Regions from separate parts of the Candidatus Clostridium eludens genome, predicted to be linked through region 3. Evidence: riboswitches for the same ligand, from Rfam matches in the RefSeq annotation. Region 3 holds a riboswitch; each other region holds the start of a gene.
The links. A riboswitch is a leader RNA that binds a small molecule or an ion and turns the genes downstream of it on or off. The one in region 3 is predicted to bind S-adenosylmethionine.
Positions count from the first base shown of each region.

Region 1: another riboswitch for S-adenosylmethionine. It lies ahead of nifH (nitrogenase iron protein); the one in region 3 lies ahead of ACJDU8_RS00240 (YdbC family protein).
Region 2: another riboswitch for S-adenosylmethionine. It lies ahead of ACJDU8_RS05220 (ABC transporter permease); the one in region 3 lies ahead of ACJDU8_RS00240 (YdbC family protein).

Region 1 covers NZ_JBJHZX010000021.1:49,261-54,650, forward strand. The annotation lists gene ACJDU8_RS14450 (transglutaminase-like domain-containing protein) at 1-153, opposite strand, end outside; gene ACJDU8_RS14455 (DUF58 domain-containing protein) at 176-832, opposite strand; gene ACJDU8_RS14460 (AAA family ATPase) at 1,312-2,247, opposite strand; SAM riboswitch class I at 2,459-2,562, shown strand; gene nifH (nitrogenase iron protein) at 2,828-3,646, shown strand; gene ACJDU8_RS14470 (nitrogenase component 1) at 3,749-5,329, shown strand.
Region 2 covers NZ_JBJHZX010000005.1:172,031-177,420, forward strand. The annotation lists gene rd (rubredoxin) at 12-701, shown strand; gene ACJDU8_RS05210 (TerC/Alx family metal homeostasis membrane protein) at 1,107-1,970, shown strand; gene ACJDU8_RS05215 (2'-5' RNA ligase family protein) at 2,021-2,566, opposite strand; SAM riboswitch class I at 2,747-2,854, shown strand; gene ACJDU8_RS05220 (ABC transporter permease) at 3,035-3,673, shown strand; gene ACJDU8_RS05225 (glycine betaine ABC transporter substrate-binding protein) at 3,697-4,614, shown strand; gene ACJDU8_RS05230 (ABC transporter ATP-binding protein) at 4,664-5,390, shown strand, end outside.
Region 3 covers NZ_JBJHZX010000001.1:59,863-65,252, reverse strand. The annotation lists gene ACJDU8_RS00270 (DUF1097 domain-containing protein) at 1-92, shown strand, start outside; gene ACJDU8_RS00265 (alpha/beta hydrolase) at 259-1,086, shown strand; gene ACJDU8_RS00260 (hypothetical protein) at 1,107-1,367, opposite strand; gene ACJDU8_RS00255 (SHOCT-like domain-containing protein) at 1,431-1,802, opposite strand; gene ACJDU8_RS00250 (DUF2089 domain-containing protein) at 1,825-2,190, opposite strand; gene ACJDU8_RS00245 (methyl-accepting chemotaxis protein) at 2,636-3,787, shown strand; SAM riboswitch class I at 3,855-3,972, shown strand; gene ACJDU8_RS00240 (YdbC family protein) at 4,272-4,493, shown strand; gene ACJDU8_RS00235 (beta-class carbonic anhydrase) at 4,535-5,107, shown strand; gene ACJDU8_RS00230 (PrsW family intramembrane metalloprotease) at 5,227-5,390, shown strand, end outside.

The sequences.
Region 1 (5,390 bases), on a different contig from region 3:
CTTATTTTTAATATAATTTACAATCTCAAATATTACTAAAGTTATTATAAATAACAATATTATTTTTATGTAGGAAATGTCCACAACAATATATGCTTTAATAATTAAAATAATAGGTAATATCACATTTATTATAGCCATTGGAATATACATTTTCTTCAATATATCACTTCCCTTAAACAGTTACTTTAATTACATCTACATCAATACGGGAAAGAAGGTTTTTCATTTTGGCGGAAACATCTAAAAGGGTAAAAATAATTAAATTTTTACAATCTATTTTTATTTTAGCAATGGTTTCTAAATCTTCAGATAATATTGTATTAGTTATAATAAATATAGTTTCATAATTTTCATCATTTTGTGTCGTATTTTGTAGTACCCTATTAAAAAAATTGTCCCTTCCCATGCTCCTATGCCTTAGATAATAGGATACAACAGAAAAATAATCCTCTGGGGTTTTTAATTCTAAATTGAAAATTTCCAAATTTTCAATACTTAAATAAATGGTTTCATTTTTCCACAACAAGTATTTGATTATAGATAGCGAAAAAGAAACTAAATTTTCATCTGTCACATTATGAAGATTTTCTGTCATGGGTGCATAATCTGTCATATCTATATAAATGCGGATGTTCTGTTTTTTTATAGAATCAAATTTTTTTACATATAAATTGTTTCTTTTGGCACTTATTTTCCAGTGTATATTTTTGAAATTATCTCCTAATCCATATTTATCAACAGATGAATAAGTGTCTGGTTCATGTAAAGCCATATTATTTTTTGAGAAGTTATATATACTATCTATAATATTTTGAATTTCTATTGGCAATTTTACATCTCTTGGATAGACAGTTACAGTAAATTTACTCTTAAAATTTATTTTTCTTGAGGATATCAGAAATACATCCTTCACCTTTAGAAAATAATTTGTTGAATTATAAATACCTCTGGAAGTCAATTTAAAATTTAATTGAACTTCAAGTTTCTTAAAAGGTAATAAGCTTAAACTCTCATTTAATTTTTCCTCTGTATTAGAAAAAATTAATATAAAGTTTACATAAGGATATAAAAATAAACTTCTATTATACAAATGTAAATAAATTTTTAAATTCTCACCCACAAATTTTTTTTTATTTTCTGAATTTAAGTTAACTGATATATATTTTTTTAAGAAAAGTAATGAAATGAATGAAAGCAATAACATTGATAAAAATACTAGAAGTAAAGAATTAACTATTTCTTTCCCATAAAAATAATGAACTACGATTAATAGGGCTAAAGTAATCAAAAATGAATTTTTAAATTTTATCATGAATATTTAATGTTTGGTACGGATATTTCTTTTATTATATTATCTATAATGGTAGAAACATCTGTACCCTTAAATTTTTCTTCTTTTGATAATATTACTCTATGGGAAAGTACTTTCTTTATATTTTCTTTCACATCATCTGGAATTACATAGTTTCTTTCATATATGTATGCAGTTGCCTGAGATATTTTTAACAATGCAATAGAAGTCCTTGGTGATGCTCCCAAAAACAATTCGGTGCAATTTCTTGTCTTATGGACTATATCAACTATAAATTTATATATTCCTTTACTTACATGCACATTTGTAACCTGGCTTTGGTGCTGCTTTAATTTACTAAGTGTTATAACAGAGCTTATGCCGTTTAGTGGATTTTTACTTCTAGTAGAAAGCATTTTTATCTCTTCATCTTTTGTAGGATATCCTAAAGATAATTTAATCATAAATCTATCCAGTACTGCTTCGGGTAATGGAAAAGTTCCGGTATATTCTAGAGGGTTTTCTGTAGCTATTACTATAAAGGGCAGCTCTAATGGATAGGTATTATTTCCATCAGTAACCTGACATTCCTCCATTACTTCAATTAATGCACTTTGAGTTTTAGGTGAAGTTCGGTTTATTTCATCTGCCAAAATCATATTTGAAAAGATTGGTCCTTTTTTAAAGTCAAATTCACAGCTTTTTGGATTATAAATAGAAACTCCAAGTATATCAGAAGGCAATATATCTGGTGTAAATTGGATTCTATTAAAATTTAAGTCCAAGCTTTTACTTAAAGCCTTTGCCAGCATAGTCTTCCCAACACCAGGAATATCTTCAATAAGCACATGGCCTTCTGCTAAAATTGCCTTTAACATATCCAGAACCACTAATTCTTTGCCAATTATAACATTGGATATATTTTCTATGACATCTTCTATATCTTTCCTCAAACTAAACTCCTCCTACTGCCATCATCCTAATTTTATTAATATAATAATACTATAAAAATAATATTACAAGAAGCCAAAATTGTACTTTAGGGGTATTTTCATATTACTTATTGAAGTTATAAAAATTAACTATTGACAAAAGAACTAAAAAATTGTATAGTACTATCAATAAGTAAAAGTACATTATTTCAATTAAAATTCAATATAAGATTTCTTATCAAGAGAGGCGGAGGGACTGGCCCTATGATGCCCGGCAACCTGAATGTTATTTATTCAATGGTGCTAATTCCTGCGGGGTAACCTGGAAGATGAGATATTAAGAATGATTTAAACTTCTTACATTTCATCTGTAAGAAGTTTTTTATTGTATAATATTAATTTCGATACCTTAGTTGACCAGACGCACTGGAGACTAAGTTAACTGAGTTTTACTCGGTTTACTTGGTCTTTTTTTATATTTAAGTTATGCAGAAAGGATATAAATGAAACTAGGCTGGTGGTGACCAGTGAATTTTTAACACCTGAAGAAGCCAGAGATAAATTTAATAATCATATTTTCAATTTGAGGAGGAACGTATATATGAGACAAGTGGCAATTTATGGAAAAGGTGGAATAGGTAAATCTACAACTACACAAAATTTAACAGCAGGATTAGCTGAAATAGGGAAAAATGTTATGGTAGTTGGTTGTGATCCTAAAGCTGATTCTACTAGACTTCTTTTAGGGGGACTTGCACAAAAGACAGTTTTAGATACTTTAAGGGAAGAAGGAGAGGATGTAGAATTAGATTATATAATGAAGACGGGCTTTAAAGGAATAAGATGTGTTGAATCTGGCGGCCCAGAACCAGGTGTAGGATGTGCAGGAAGAGGAATAATTACATCTATAAACATGCTGGAGAGGTTAGGAGCATATACTGATGACTTAGACTATGTTTTTTATGATGTATTAGGCGATGTTGTGTGTGGAGGCTTTGCTATGCCTATCCGTGAAGGAAAAGCCAAAGAAATATATATTGTAGCCAGTGGTGAAATGATGGCACTTTACGCAGCAAATAATATATCAAAAGGAATAAAAAAATATGCTAAAAAAGGTGGAGTAAGATTAGGTGGAATTATTTGCAACAGCAGAAATGTAGACAATGAAAAGAAATTATTGGAGACTTTTGCAAAAGAATTAGGCACTCAGCTAATTTACTTTGTTCCAAGGGATAATGTGGTCCAAAAAGCTGAAATTCACAAACAGACAGTAATACAGTTTGATTCTGATGAGAATCAGGCTGCTGAATATAGATCTCTTGCAAAATCCATAGAAGAAAATGAATTGTTTGTAATTCCAAAACCTATGAGTCAGGAAAGACTTGAAGAAATATTTTTAGAGCATGGACTTATAGATTAAATAACGTGGGTTCGGCTGAAGTTTACGTGATAAACCATGTAATATAAATGCTTATATAAGATAATGGATTTCATATGTATAGAGAATAGAAAGGATGATACAATGTCAAAAAAAACAATAAATCTTAACTTGACGGAAGTAGAAAACCGAGAGACGAGATTAGGAACTATAACTGCTTGGGATGGTTCGGCAACTGAGTTGTGGAAGGAATCAAACTATGAATTGAGAAGTCAAAGAAAACATGATGGTTGTGGAAAACAGAAAGCTTGTCGGTTGTGTGAATTAAATTCACCGTTGAATCAACAGACGATGTGTGCTAATGCTATTGTTGAATGTCAAATAGGAAATATTACAGACTGTGTACTTATTCAGCATGCTCCAATTGGATGTTCGGCAGATAACCCTTGGTTTAATCTTGCCTTTAACATGGGACTTGGAAGAAGAAATAAACCACCACAGAATTTACAGATTTACAGCACAAATCTTTTGGAAAATGATATGGTTTTTGGTGCTTCGGATAAACTAAAACAAACAATACGAGATGCAAAGGAACGTTTTAATCCTAAGGCAATTTTTATTTCCATGGCGTGTGCTACTGCTATTATAGGTGAAGATATAGAGAGTGTTGCAGAAGAGATGGAAAAAGAAATTGGAGTGACAGTTATTCCCTTACATTGCGAAGGATTTCGATCAAAACACTGGAGTACTGGATTTGATATTTCACAGCATGGAGTTTTACGTCAAATAGTAAAACGTAAACCTGAAAAGCAAAAAGATTTAATTAACATCGTAGCTTTGTGGGGAACTGATTATTTTACAGAAATGTTAAAACCTCTTGGTCTGAGAGTAAATTATATGATAGATATGGCAAGCTATGATGAACTTGCCCAAGCATCGGAAGCTGTGGCTACTGCAACTTTTTGTCACACACTTGGTTCTTATATGGCTACAGCACTTGAGGAACATTTTGGTGTTCCACAGATTGATGCACCTCAGCCTTATGGAATTGCAGGTACGGATGCCTGGTTCAGGGCAATTGGTAAAATTGTTGGCAAAGAAAAAGAAACCGAAGAGTATATAAAGAACGAACATGAAAAAGTACTTCCCAAAATTGAAGAATTGCGCAAAAAGTTTAAAGGAATTAAAGGATTTATTATGACAGGTTCATCTTATGCACATAGTCTTATTTCAGTTTTGCGTGAATTAGGGATAGGTGTTGATGGTTCTGTGGTATTCCATCACGATCCTGTTTATGATGGTGGACATGAGAATCAGGATACGCTGAATGAACTTATAAGCACTTACGGAGATATTCCTAATTTTACAGTAAGTAAAACACAGGCATTCCAACTAAATGCCCTATTTAAACGAGTAAAGACAGATTTTGTAATAATTCGACATCAAGGACTTGCACCTGAAGCGGCAAAACTTGGTATCCCATCTTTAGCCATGGGTGATGAGCATTTTCCTGTTGGTTATGATGGAATAATTCGGACAGGTGAGGTTCTATTAGATATTCTTGCAAGAAAGAAGTTTAATGAGGTTCTTTCTAGACACGTTAAAAGTCCATATAATGAATGGTGGCTTAGCCAAAATGATCCATTTTTGCTTGCAAAGCATCCTGAAGTGCTTGATGAAAGAGTAAAACTTGAAGTGTTTGATGAAATAGCAAAAACTGTGTAAGTAAGTTGCACTGACACTTTGGTTATGGACGGGCAGGACTAAGTAATTTAGGATACACTGT
Region 2 (5,390 bases), on a different contig from region 3:
ATAATTAAATTATGATTGATAACAAAGCATTTTATAAACTAAGTTATGGTTTATATGTTATAAGTTCTATTTCTGGAGGTAAGAAAAATGGCCAAATTGCAAATACAGTTTTTCAGATAACATCAGATCCAGCTAAAATTGCAGTAAGTATTAATAAACAAAATCTTACCCATGAATATATACAAAAAAGCAAGTTAATAGGAGTATCCGCTCTTTCAACAGAAGCCCCTTTAGAATTTATAGGTAAGTTCGGTTTTAAATCAGGAAGAACTACTGATAAGTTTTCTGGGGTATCCTTTAAAACAGGTGCAAGCGGTGTCCCAATAGTTCTTGATAATGCTGCTTCATGGATTGAGTTAAAAGTTGAACAAGAAATAGACGTAGCAACCCACACTATATTTATTGGAAAAGTACTTAATTCAGAATTATTAAAAGATATAGACCCTATGACATACTCATATTATCAAAATGTAAAACGTGGCAAGTCTCCACAAACCTCACCAACTCACGCAGCAAATAAGAATAATCCTGTAAAAAACATGCCTAAGTATCAATGTTCAATATGCGGATACATTTATGATCCTGCTATAGGAGATCCTGACTCGGGTGTTAAAGTAGGTACTCTATTTGAAAATTTACCTAGCAACTGGAAATGCCCAGTCTGTGGTGTAGGCAAAGATAAATTTAAACCCTTAGACTAAATAATAATTATATGATTTAAAATCTTTACATTAACTATAGGATTTCCTTTTACAAATTGACATTATAAGTTTTTAAAAAGTTAAAGGAACTCCTATAGTTTTACTATAAATTATAAAAATTTAATATTATTATGTTGAAAATATATAAAATATATATTAATATATAAATATAAAGTTAAACTTAATAATTGCTGTTAAAAGGGAGTAATTGAAATTACAAAGTCAACATTTCGATTTATATTTTCTAAATCTGGTTTTGTAAACCCTAACAGGGTAATAAGACTTTTAACATAATTCATAATTTTACTTATTGTGAATTACGTTAAAGGTCTTATTTTTTTTATTATAAGTTTGCTTGTTATTTGATTTTCAGATACTCAATTAAAAAATGGGAGGTAAAATTTTATGTCTACAAAAAAATCTTTATTACGCTTATGCTTTTGGGTAGGACTAGCTTTAATATTTAACATTGGAATTTATATTTTCATGGGACCGGAAAAAGCCCTATCTTTTCTAGGCGGGTATGTAATTGAACAAAGTCTCAGCCTTGATAATATCTTTTTATTCTTACTCATATTTGAAAGTTTTTCAATAAAACCAGAATATCAAAAAAGAGTATTAACCTACGGAATCTTCGGAGCAGTGGTATTAAGGCTTATATTTATACTATTAGGAGTAACCATTGTCAATAAATTTCACTGGATGTTATATATATTTGGACTGGTACTTATAGTAAGTGGTATTAAAATGTTTTTTAACCATAATAAATCGAATAACTTTCATGACAGTAAAATAATTAAATTACTTAATAAAATAATTCCGGTATCCAAAGAATTACAAGGCGAAAAATTTTTTGTTAAGAAAAATAGCATACTTTATGCAACTCCATTATTCGCTATATTAATATTAATAGAAGCTTCAGATATAATTTTTGCAATAGACTCAATACCTGCTATATTTTCTATAACTACAGATCCGTTTATAGTATATACTTCAAATATATTTGCTATATTAGGGCTTAGAAACATGTATTTTGTACTTGAAAAACTTCATAAAAGCTTTGCTTATGTTAAATATGGAGTTGCATGTATACTTATATTTACAGGCATTAAACTTTCAATTACTTTTTTCCACATAAATATTTCAATAATAGCATCCTTATTAATTATATTTGCAATAATGTCAGCGAGTATTTTAGCCTCTATGATTTTAAATAAAAAAGCAGCTACTTACCATCCTTCCAAAATCTCTAAAAACTCTACTAAATAACTGTACAAACATATTTTAAAATTAAGGATAAATTTTAATGATAGCCTAGCTTATAGAATTTCATGGCTATCATTAAGTTTATACTTTTTTACTAATTCCCATGTATTATTTTTCCACTGATAAAGAGATATATTATCAAAATACTCATTAAAATTACAGGTATATTTATTAACATAATCCCATATTTCTTTGAATCTATCCTTTATTCTCTTAGATACTACGGTACAATGAAAAACTTTATTTTTTCCTTCATTATGTTTGAATTTTATCCACGGTACCTTTTCTAATTCATCTATAAAATCGTCGTGGACTTTTTTAGCTTGTGATGACATTTTTATATCCATATAAACTACATCTTCTCTAAATGTTCCATAACCTTCAATTTTTATTGGTGGCTTATAATTACTCTTAGAAAATTTATTTAAGATATTTGTTATATCCTCAATTTTATCAGTTTCAAAAGGTGCTTTTATTGTAAAATGGGCCGGTAATTTAGTACGTTTTTTATTGAATTTATAACAGACATCATTAGTTAATTTCTCATGAAATTTTAATGCTTCTCCACCTATAGCACACACAATAACGTATCGTTCCACCTTAATCTCTTCCTTTCATTATTTATCAATGAACATTATATCATTATTATTTTCATATAACTACATTTCCATTCTCAATTACTTTGTGTACTATATTTAGAAATTATATAAAAATTAGGTATTGACAAACATATTATAAGAATATATACTTTTTCATAAAATATAATTAAATATGGAAAATTCTTATCAAGAGTGACAGAGGGACTGGCCCTATGAAGTCTAAGCAACCTGAATATAATTTTATTTAACGGTGCTAATTCCAGAGGGTGAAAACCCAGAAGATGAGAAGCCCAAAGATTACAATAGTTTTCTGCAGTTTCTCAGCGGAAAATTTTTTTATTTTTAATAGAATTGCTTAGTTAACTACAAAACTAGAGGCTAAGTTAATCTTTTCACAACTTAATAATTTAAAAAGATCAACCTGGTCTTTCCCATTTTATTTATTAACAGGAGGAGGTGAAAATTATTATGTTAGCTGCTATTATTAATTATTTGCAAAGTACTCATTTAGAATATTATAAGGCTATTAGAATTCACATATTAATAAGTACTATAGCCATTGTAACTAGCATTATCATATCTGTACCACTGGGAATTATATGTTCTAAAAATAAAAAATTTTCCACAGTCATAATGAACTTATTTAATTTTTTAAGAATTATTCCGAGTCTGGCCATACTTGTACTAGTTATGCCTATACTTGGAACTGGCTTTCCTCCCGCTCTATTGGCGCTAACTATTCTTGCTATACCGCCTACTTTAATAAATACCTATCTGGGATTTAAAAATGTAGATAAATTCATCTTAGAAAGTGCCAGAGGCATGGGCATGGGACCCCAAAGAATACTATTTAAAATTGAACTACCACTAGCTCTGCCTTTAATAATTACAGGCATCAGAACTTCTGCTGTAGAAGTAATAGCCAGTGCTGCTTTAGCATCATACATTGGGGCCGGAGGTCTTGGAGATTTTATATTTACAGGTTTAAGTCTGAATGATTCTAAAATGCTGCTACTTGGAGGAATTTCCGTTGCACTGTTATCTATAACATCAGAAATATTGCTAGCTCTATTACAACATAATATCATTAGATACCAAAGAATTTAAATAAATTATAGGGGGAATTAAATATGTATAAAAAATTTAAAAAGACTGTATTATTCTCATTAGCTGCTTCACTGTTATTTACTCTTTCTTTTACAGGCTGCGGCAATAAATCAAATACTGCCGGCTCCAATAAGCCTACTATAAAAGTGGGTTCTAAAAACTTTACAGAATCACTTATTCTAGGTGAATTATATGCAGATGCTTTAGAAAAGGCAGGATATAAAGTAGAAAGAAAATTGAATTTAGGTGATGCTGTAGTACATCCTTCCCTAGTTAAGGGAGATATAGATCTTTATCCTGAATATACTGGTACAGGCTTGCAGTCAATATTAAAAGAGCAGCCTAAATTTGATTCAAAAGAAGTCTATGACGAAGTATCTAAAAAATATAAAGAAAAATTCAACTTAATTTGGCTAAACCCATCTTCTGGAAATGATTCGCAAGGACTGGTTATCACTAAAAAAGCATCAGATAAATATAACATTCATACTATTTCTGACCTACAAAAAAATGCCAGTAACTTAAGGTATGCATCCCAAGGAGAATTTGACGTAAGAGCTGATGGTATGCCTAGGTTAGTACAAATATATGGTGCATTTAATTTTAAGGATAAAAAAATATATGATAATGGCATTAAATACGATGTACTTCATAATGATAAAGCTGATGTAGCAGTTGCATATACTACAGAAGGACAACTACGTAAGGATGAATTTGTATCACTGGAAGACGACAAGCATGCATGGCCACCTTATAATGTAGCGCCAGTGGTTAGAGGTGATATTTTAAGCAAAAATCCTGAAATAAAGGATATTTTAAATAAAGTCACTGCTAAATTAGATAATGCTACTTTAATTAAGCTAAATGCTCAGGTAGATATAGATAAGAAAGAATACTCAGATGTAGCAAAAGACTTTTTTAATAAGGAGTTTAGCAAATAATACATTATATTTTAATATGATGTATGCTATGAAAAGAGGTGAATATAGTTTGGCAAATACTGCAATAGAATTTTTAAATGTAAGCAAAAAATTTCCCAAAGCCTCTAAATATTCTATTACCGATATAAGTGTAAGTATTGAAGAGGGAAATTTTATAACTATTTTAGGGACTTCCGGTTCAGGAAAAACTACATTTTTAAAAATGATTAATCGAATATACGAAGCTACCTCAGGAGATATATTATTCTTTGGCAAAAATATAAAAAAACTTCCTGTAGAGGACTATAGGCGAAAGATTGGGTATGTTATTCAACAGATAGGTTTATTCCCTCATATGACTGTAGAAGCAAACATTGCAACAGTTCCACAAATTTTAAAATGGGATAAAAATAAGATAAATGATAGAATAGATTATTTACTTAATTTAGTAAGTCTTTCTCCTAAGGACTTCAGAAAAAGATATCCGGGACAATTATCTGGAGGTCAGCAGCAAAGAGTAGGAATTGCCAGAGCCATGGCCGCAGATCCATCTGTAATGCTAATGGATGAGCCATTTGGGGCCATCGATGCTATTACAAGGCAAACCCTGCAGGATGAGCTAATAAAAATACAAAAAAAACTTAACAAAACAATACTTTTTGTAACTCATGATGTAAATGAAGCTTTTAAATTGGGAGATAAAATTATCATTATGAATGAAGGTAAGATTCAACAATTTGATACTGCCTACAACATTTTGTTTAAACCTGCTAATAATTATGTATCTAAGCTAATTT
Region 3 (5,390 bases):
TGGCATTAGTTTGGGCATTAATTGGTAATGGACTGGGTCCTATTTTCGGATATTTAAGTATAGTTTTTACTATGCCAGCTAAAGATGAATGATGAACATTGTATAGTAGTTCCGTAATATTGAATTAGTCCTTAATTTAAACCGGTAGTTTTATCTTTGAATTTCCGGTTTGAATTTTGCCTCTATATTAATTTTAAAAAACAATTTGAAGTAAAATTAAATTTTTTGTATAATTAACTTTAGGAGAAAGTGATATATATGGTAAATCATTTAGAAGATAAATTCAATACATTTGATAGTACAGAATTATTTTATACTAAAGATACATTACATTCTGCAAAGGCAGTAATTGTAATAGTACATGGACTTTGCGAACATTCAGGAAGATATGATTATTTTACAAAGAGATTAAATAATTTTGGTTATACAGTCTACAGGTTCGATAACAGAGGTCATGGAAAATCTGGAGGAGAAAGAGGTTATGTAGAAAATTTTGAAGATTTTTTTGAAGATGCAGATAAAGTAGTAAATATGGCTTTAGAAGAAAACAAAGAGTTACCTGTATTTATGTTTGGGCATAGTATGGGAGGATTTATTACCGCAGGTTATGGAATGAAATATAAAAATAAATTAAAAGGCCAAATATTATCAGGAGCTGCAGTTATAGAGCCTTCTGCTTTTAAAAGTCTGAAAAAAGAAAACTATTTTGAAAAGCATCCAAGAGAGAAATCACCTAATCTTCTGGCTAAACTTATGTGTAGAGATAAGGCTGTAGCTGAAGACTATAACAATGACCCTCTTGTACTTAGAGAAACTAATATAAAACTTTTAGGAGAAGCATTTATAAAGGGCTCTAGGTGGATTGGTGAAAATGTCAAGAAGTATGAGTATCCATGTCTTATTCTTCACGGAGAAAAGGACAAAATAGTTAAAAAAGAAGAGTCTAGATGGTTGTTTGACAATATAAGTTCAAAAGATAAATCCATAAAAATATATCCTGAATGCTATCATGAAATATTAAGTGAAAAAGATGAAAAAGAAGGTATTATACAGGATATAAATAAATGGATTGAAGAAAGAATCTAAGGAGATCTTTATAAATTATCTTAAATAATTATTGTTACCTCCGTTTGATCCTTGGATTTTATTTCTACTATTTTTAATCCTTTATAATTTTTTAATACATCAAAGCTTGTTTTAAGTTCTCTGAAGTTAATACAATCAATATATTGTCTTTGATTTTCAGGGATAAATCTTCTAGCAGCCGATACTCCAAAGCTGCCTAAGCTCAGAGCTGCTTTTATAAGTCCTATTGGTGCTGGTATTTTAAAACTTTTCCCATTATTAAGTCTTATATAAATCCTCAACCTTATCCTTCCCTTCATTTAACATGTAAAGCAGCATAAAATATCTTAATACTAAGCTGAATTTTATTCTATAGAAACTTCAACTATGTCTCCATTTCCGCTTTTTACGTCTACTATCTTTCCTTCAAGCCCTGAATCAATGGCTTCCATAATCATTTTTATATCTATTCCATCCTGATCTGAAACTCCTGGTATTTTGATATTATTAATGGCATTTCCTAGGGCCTTTAAAAACTTAACCGGGATATTTACATTTACGGTATCCTTTGTAGCTGACAGCACTCTGACTTTAAGCATTTTATCCAGATTATTAGATGTAGATAATTGTTTTACATTGTCAGGCTTGTTAAGGGCTTCAATAAGTTCTGTAGCTTTATCCGAATCAATTTTTTCCTCTTCAACCATTTTCAAAATTCTTTTAATGTCTTCTTTCATTTTAAATACATCCTTTCAAATTTTAATGTTCTTTTATCATGTTTATGGCTTGCTCAGCAGATATTTCACCTTTTTCCAGCATATCGATTATTTCCTTATTACTTGATGTAGGTTTTTTTGCTACGGTATAGCCAAGGGCAGAGACAACTTCATCTAATTTAGCTCTTACAGTTGGATAGGATATACCAAGTTCTTTTTCCACATCTTTAATATTACCTCTGCACTTTAAAAAAACTTCCATAAAGTTGAGATGTTCTTCTTCTAAATACTCAAATTTAGAAAATTCAAAGTTATTTTCAATAACAGTACCACATTTATTACATCTAAGTTTAATTACGTTTAATTTTGAATTACATATGGGACATTTGCTTATCACTCTATAGCTCATAATAGTTCTCTCCTTTTCTATATTTTTATTATAATATGAAGGAAAGAATAAATCAATAATAAAATTAATTATTTTAACTTTATTATTGATATAAATTAAATTTATTAAAATAAAAATTAAATATTTAAATTTGGGTTTTGATAAATTAATATGGAGTTATCTTTGTAACAAAAATGAAAAAACTCAATATCATATTCCTAAAATAAATATAATCATAATTTTTTATGCGTTTATATTGTCAAAAAAGGTTGAAATATGGTAATTACAATAGTAAAATATATAAGTAATGGCATGAATGTTTGCTTAGTACCATATATTGTCGAGCATTACAAAAAAGTAGAATGCTAATTTAAAAAAGGAGATGGATGTTAGTAAATATACTAAAATATTACCGTGCTATTAACCGGGGAAAATTTAAATGTAGTTTAAAAAAGGAGATGGTTCTATGGTGTCAATAAAAGCGTTGAAATATCTGAAAGATTTATGTGAATTACAATCAGATATAATTACAGGAGGTATTTTATATTTAATTACAGAAGGAGATATATTTACATGGAGAAAATCATCCAAAGATTTTGATTTGAACCTTTTTCATATTGGTGAAAAAATCGATATTAATAGTGTGGTGGGTAAAGCAATAAAAGAAAATAAAACAATATTTGAAAATATTCCACGTTCTCTTTACGGGACAAGACTTAGCACAATTGCAGAGCCACTGGTTAATTGTGAAGGGATTGCTGTAGGTGCTTTTTCTATTGTAATTCCTAAAATTCACCCTGTAGCAAAAGCATTTATGGATTTTGCACCAATTATAGCAGAAATGTTCCCTGAAGGTTCGTGTTTTATCTTAACGGATCTTAATAAAATTGTTAGTATTCAATCTTCAAAGAAATTTAAAATGCCACTTCTGAAAATAGGAGATCAACTTAAAGAAGATTTTATTACAGCAAAGGTAATAAATTCAAAACAACCAAGAGTAGAGGAAGTGGATAGTTCAGTTTATGGTGTGCCTGTGTTGGTAACAGGATATCCTTTATTTGATGAAGAAAACTCTTATGAAATTGTTGCTACTTTATGTATAGTTATTCCAAAGCAAGCTGCTTCTAATTTACGTAATATGTCAAGTAATTTAGAAAATAGTCTCACAGGCATATCTGCTGCTATTCAGGAATTGGCAGCATCGGCATCTAGTATACATACAAATGAACAACAACTTAATCATGAGATTAAAGAAGTAATAAATCTGTCAGAAGAAATTAATGAAATATCTCATTTTATAAAGAAAGTTGCTGATGAAACAAAAATGCTTGGATTGAATGCAGCTATTGAGGCAGCTAGAGCGGGAGAAGCCGGTAAGGGCTTTGGGGTGGTTGCAAAGGAAATAAGGAGACTATCTGATCAATCAAAAGGGACAGTACCTAGAATCAAAAAATTGACTGATAATATTAAAATAAAAGTTAGTGAATCAAGTAAAAAAAGTCAAAGTTCATTATCTTCAAGTCAGGAGCAAGCTGCTGCTACAGAAGAAATTGCGGCAAGTATAGAAGAAATAACTTCAATGTCGGAAGAGTTAAATAAGATTGCACTTGAACTTTAAAGTTTAATAAAACATCATATGTGTTTCCTCTGATTATATTAGGTTTTTGAAAATTTAATATTATATACTCTTATCGAGAGAGGTGGAGGGACTAGCTCAATGAAGCCTGACAACCAGCATTAGTTTTTAGATGTATCGGTGTCAATTCCTACAGAGTGGTTTTGTGATATTCTGGAAGATAATAAAAGTAGTGTTTTTTTATAAAATAATATAATTTATTAGTTTGAGTATAAAGTGTATTTGATTTTTAAATAAGACAGCATTTATTGTTTGTCCCAAAGTATTTTATAGTGGATTAAGTGAAAGGAAAATTTGCTATATTTCAATTTTATATTTATGTCAAGTATAGCGTTGTATTTTTTACCATGAAATCCATAACTTTAGCATATTTAGTATTTAAAATATAATTTTAAGTTTGTAAGTGGTCTGTATTTAGTATAATATTATTTATAATATATTTTAACAAATATAGGAGGTTTGCAGTATGGCAGATATAAAATATGAGATAAAGGAAACTATAGGATGCATTTCAGAATCACCAAAGGGCTGGAAAAAAGAACTGAACTTAATAAGCTGGAATAATAATGCTCCTAAATTTGATATTAGAGATTGGTCACCTGAACATACAAAAATGGGTAAGGGCATTACTTTAACAAATGAAGAATTAAAAAAGTTAAGAGATGTATTAAATGAGATGAAATTATAGAAGACAATAAAGTAGTTTAAAATTTTTGGGAGGAATGGGTTATGAATAAATTGCAAGAAATACTGGATTATAATAAATATTTTGTGGAAAATAAAGAATATGATAAATATGAAACATCAAAGGAACCAGATAAGAAGTTGGTGATTTTATCATGTATGGATACTAGACTAACAGAACTTCTTCCAAAGGCACTGAATCTTAAAAATGGAGATGTAAAACTTATTAAGAATGCGGGTGCTTCTATAATGCATCCCTTTGGCAGTATAATAAGAAGTATTGTAGTTGCTGTATATGAATTTCATGCAGATGAAGTTTTAGTAATTGGTCATTATGATTGTGGCATGAGTAACTTAAATGTAGATAAAATTTTGAAAAAGGCAGTAGAACGAGGTATTTCTCCAGATGTAATAACAACTTTATGTAATGCGGGTATTGATATAAAGGAATGGTTGCATGGATTTAACTCTGTAGAGGAATCTATCAAGGAAAGTGTGGAATCCATAAAAAACCACCCTTTAATCCCTGGGGACATAAAAGTTCATGGTTTAATAATGGATCCTAAAACAGGAAAGTTAGAGATTATTGTTAATGGATATGAAGAAAGTATAAGGTAATATTATATCTAAGTTGCTTAAAGTCATTTAGTATATTCTCCTTGTTAAAGTAGATAATAATTTTATTATATTAAAAAAGAAAGTATACTGCAGAATAAAAATAAAGGAGATATACTAACATGAAAAAACAATACAATTGGTATAGATTGCTTTTAGTGGGTTTTGTAACCTATGTTATTGGATTAGCAGTTTTGATATTTACTGATAATCCTAATATGTTCCCTGCTATAGTTATACTTGGAAATTTTCTTATACCAGTGACTTATGTGGCATTTTTTTACGA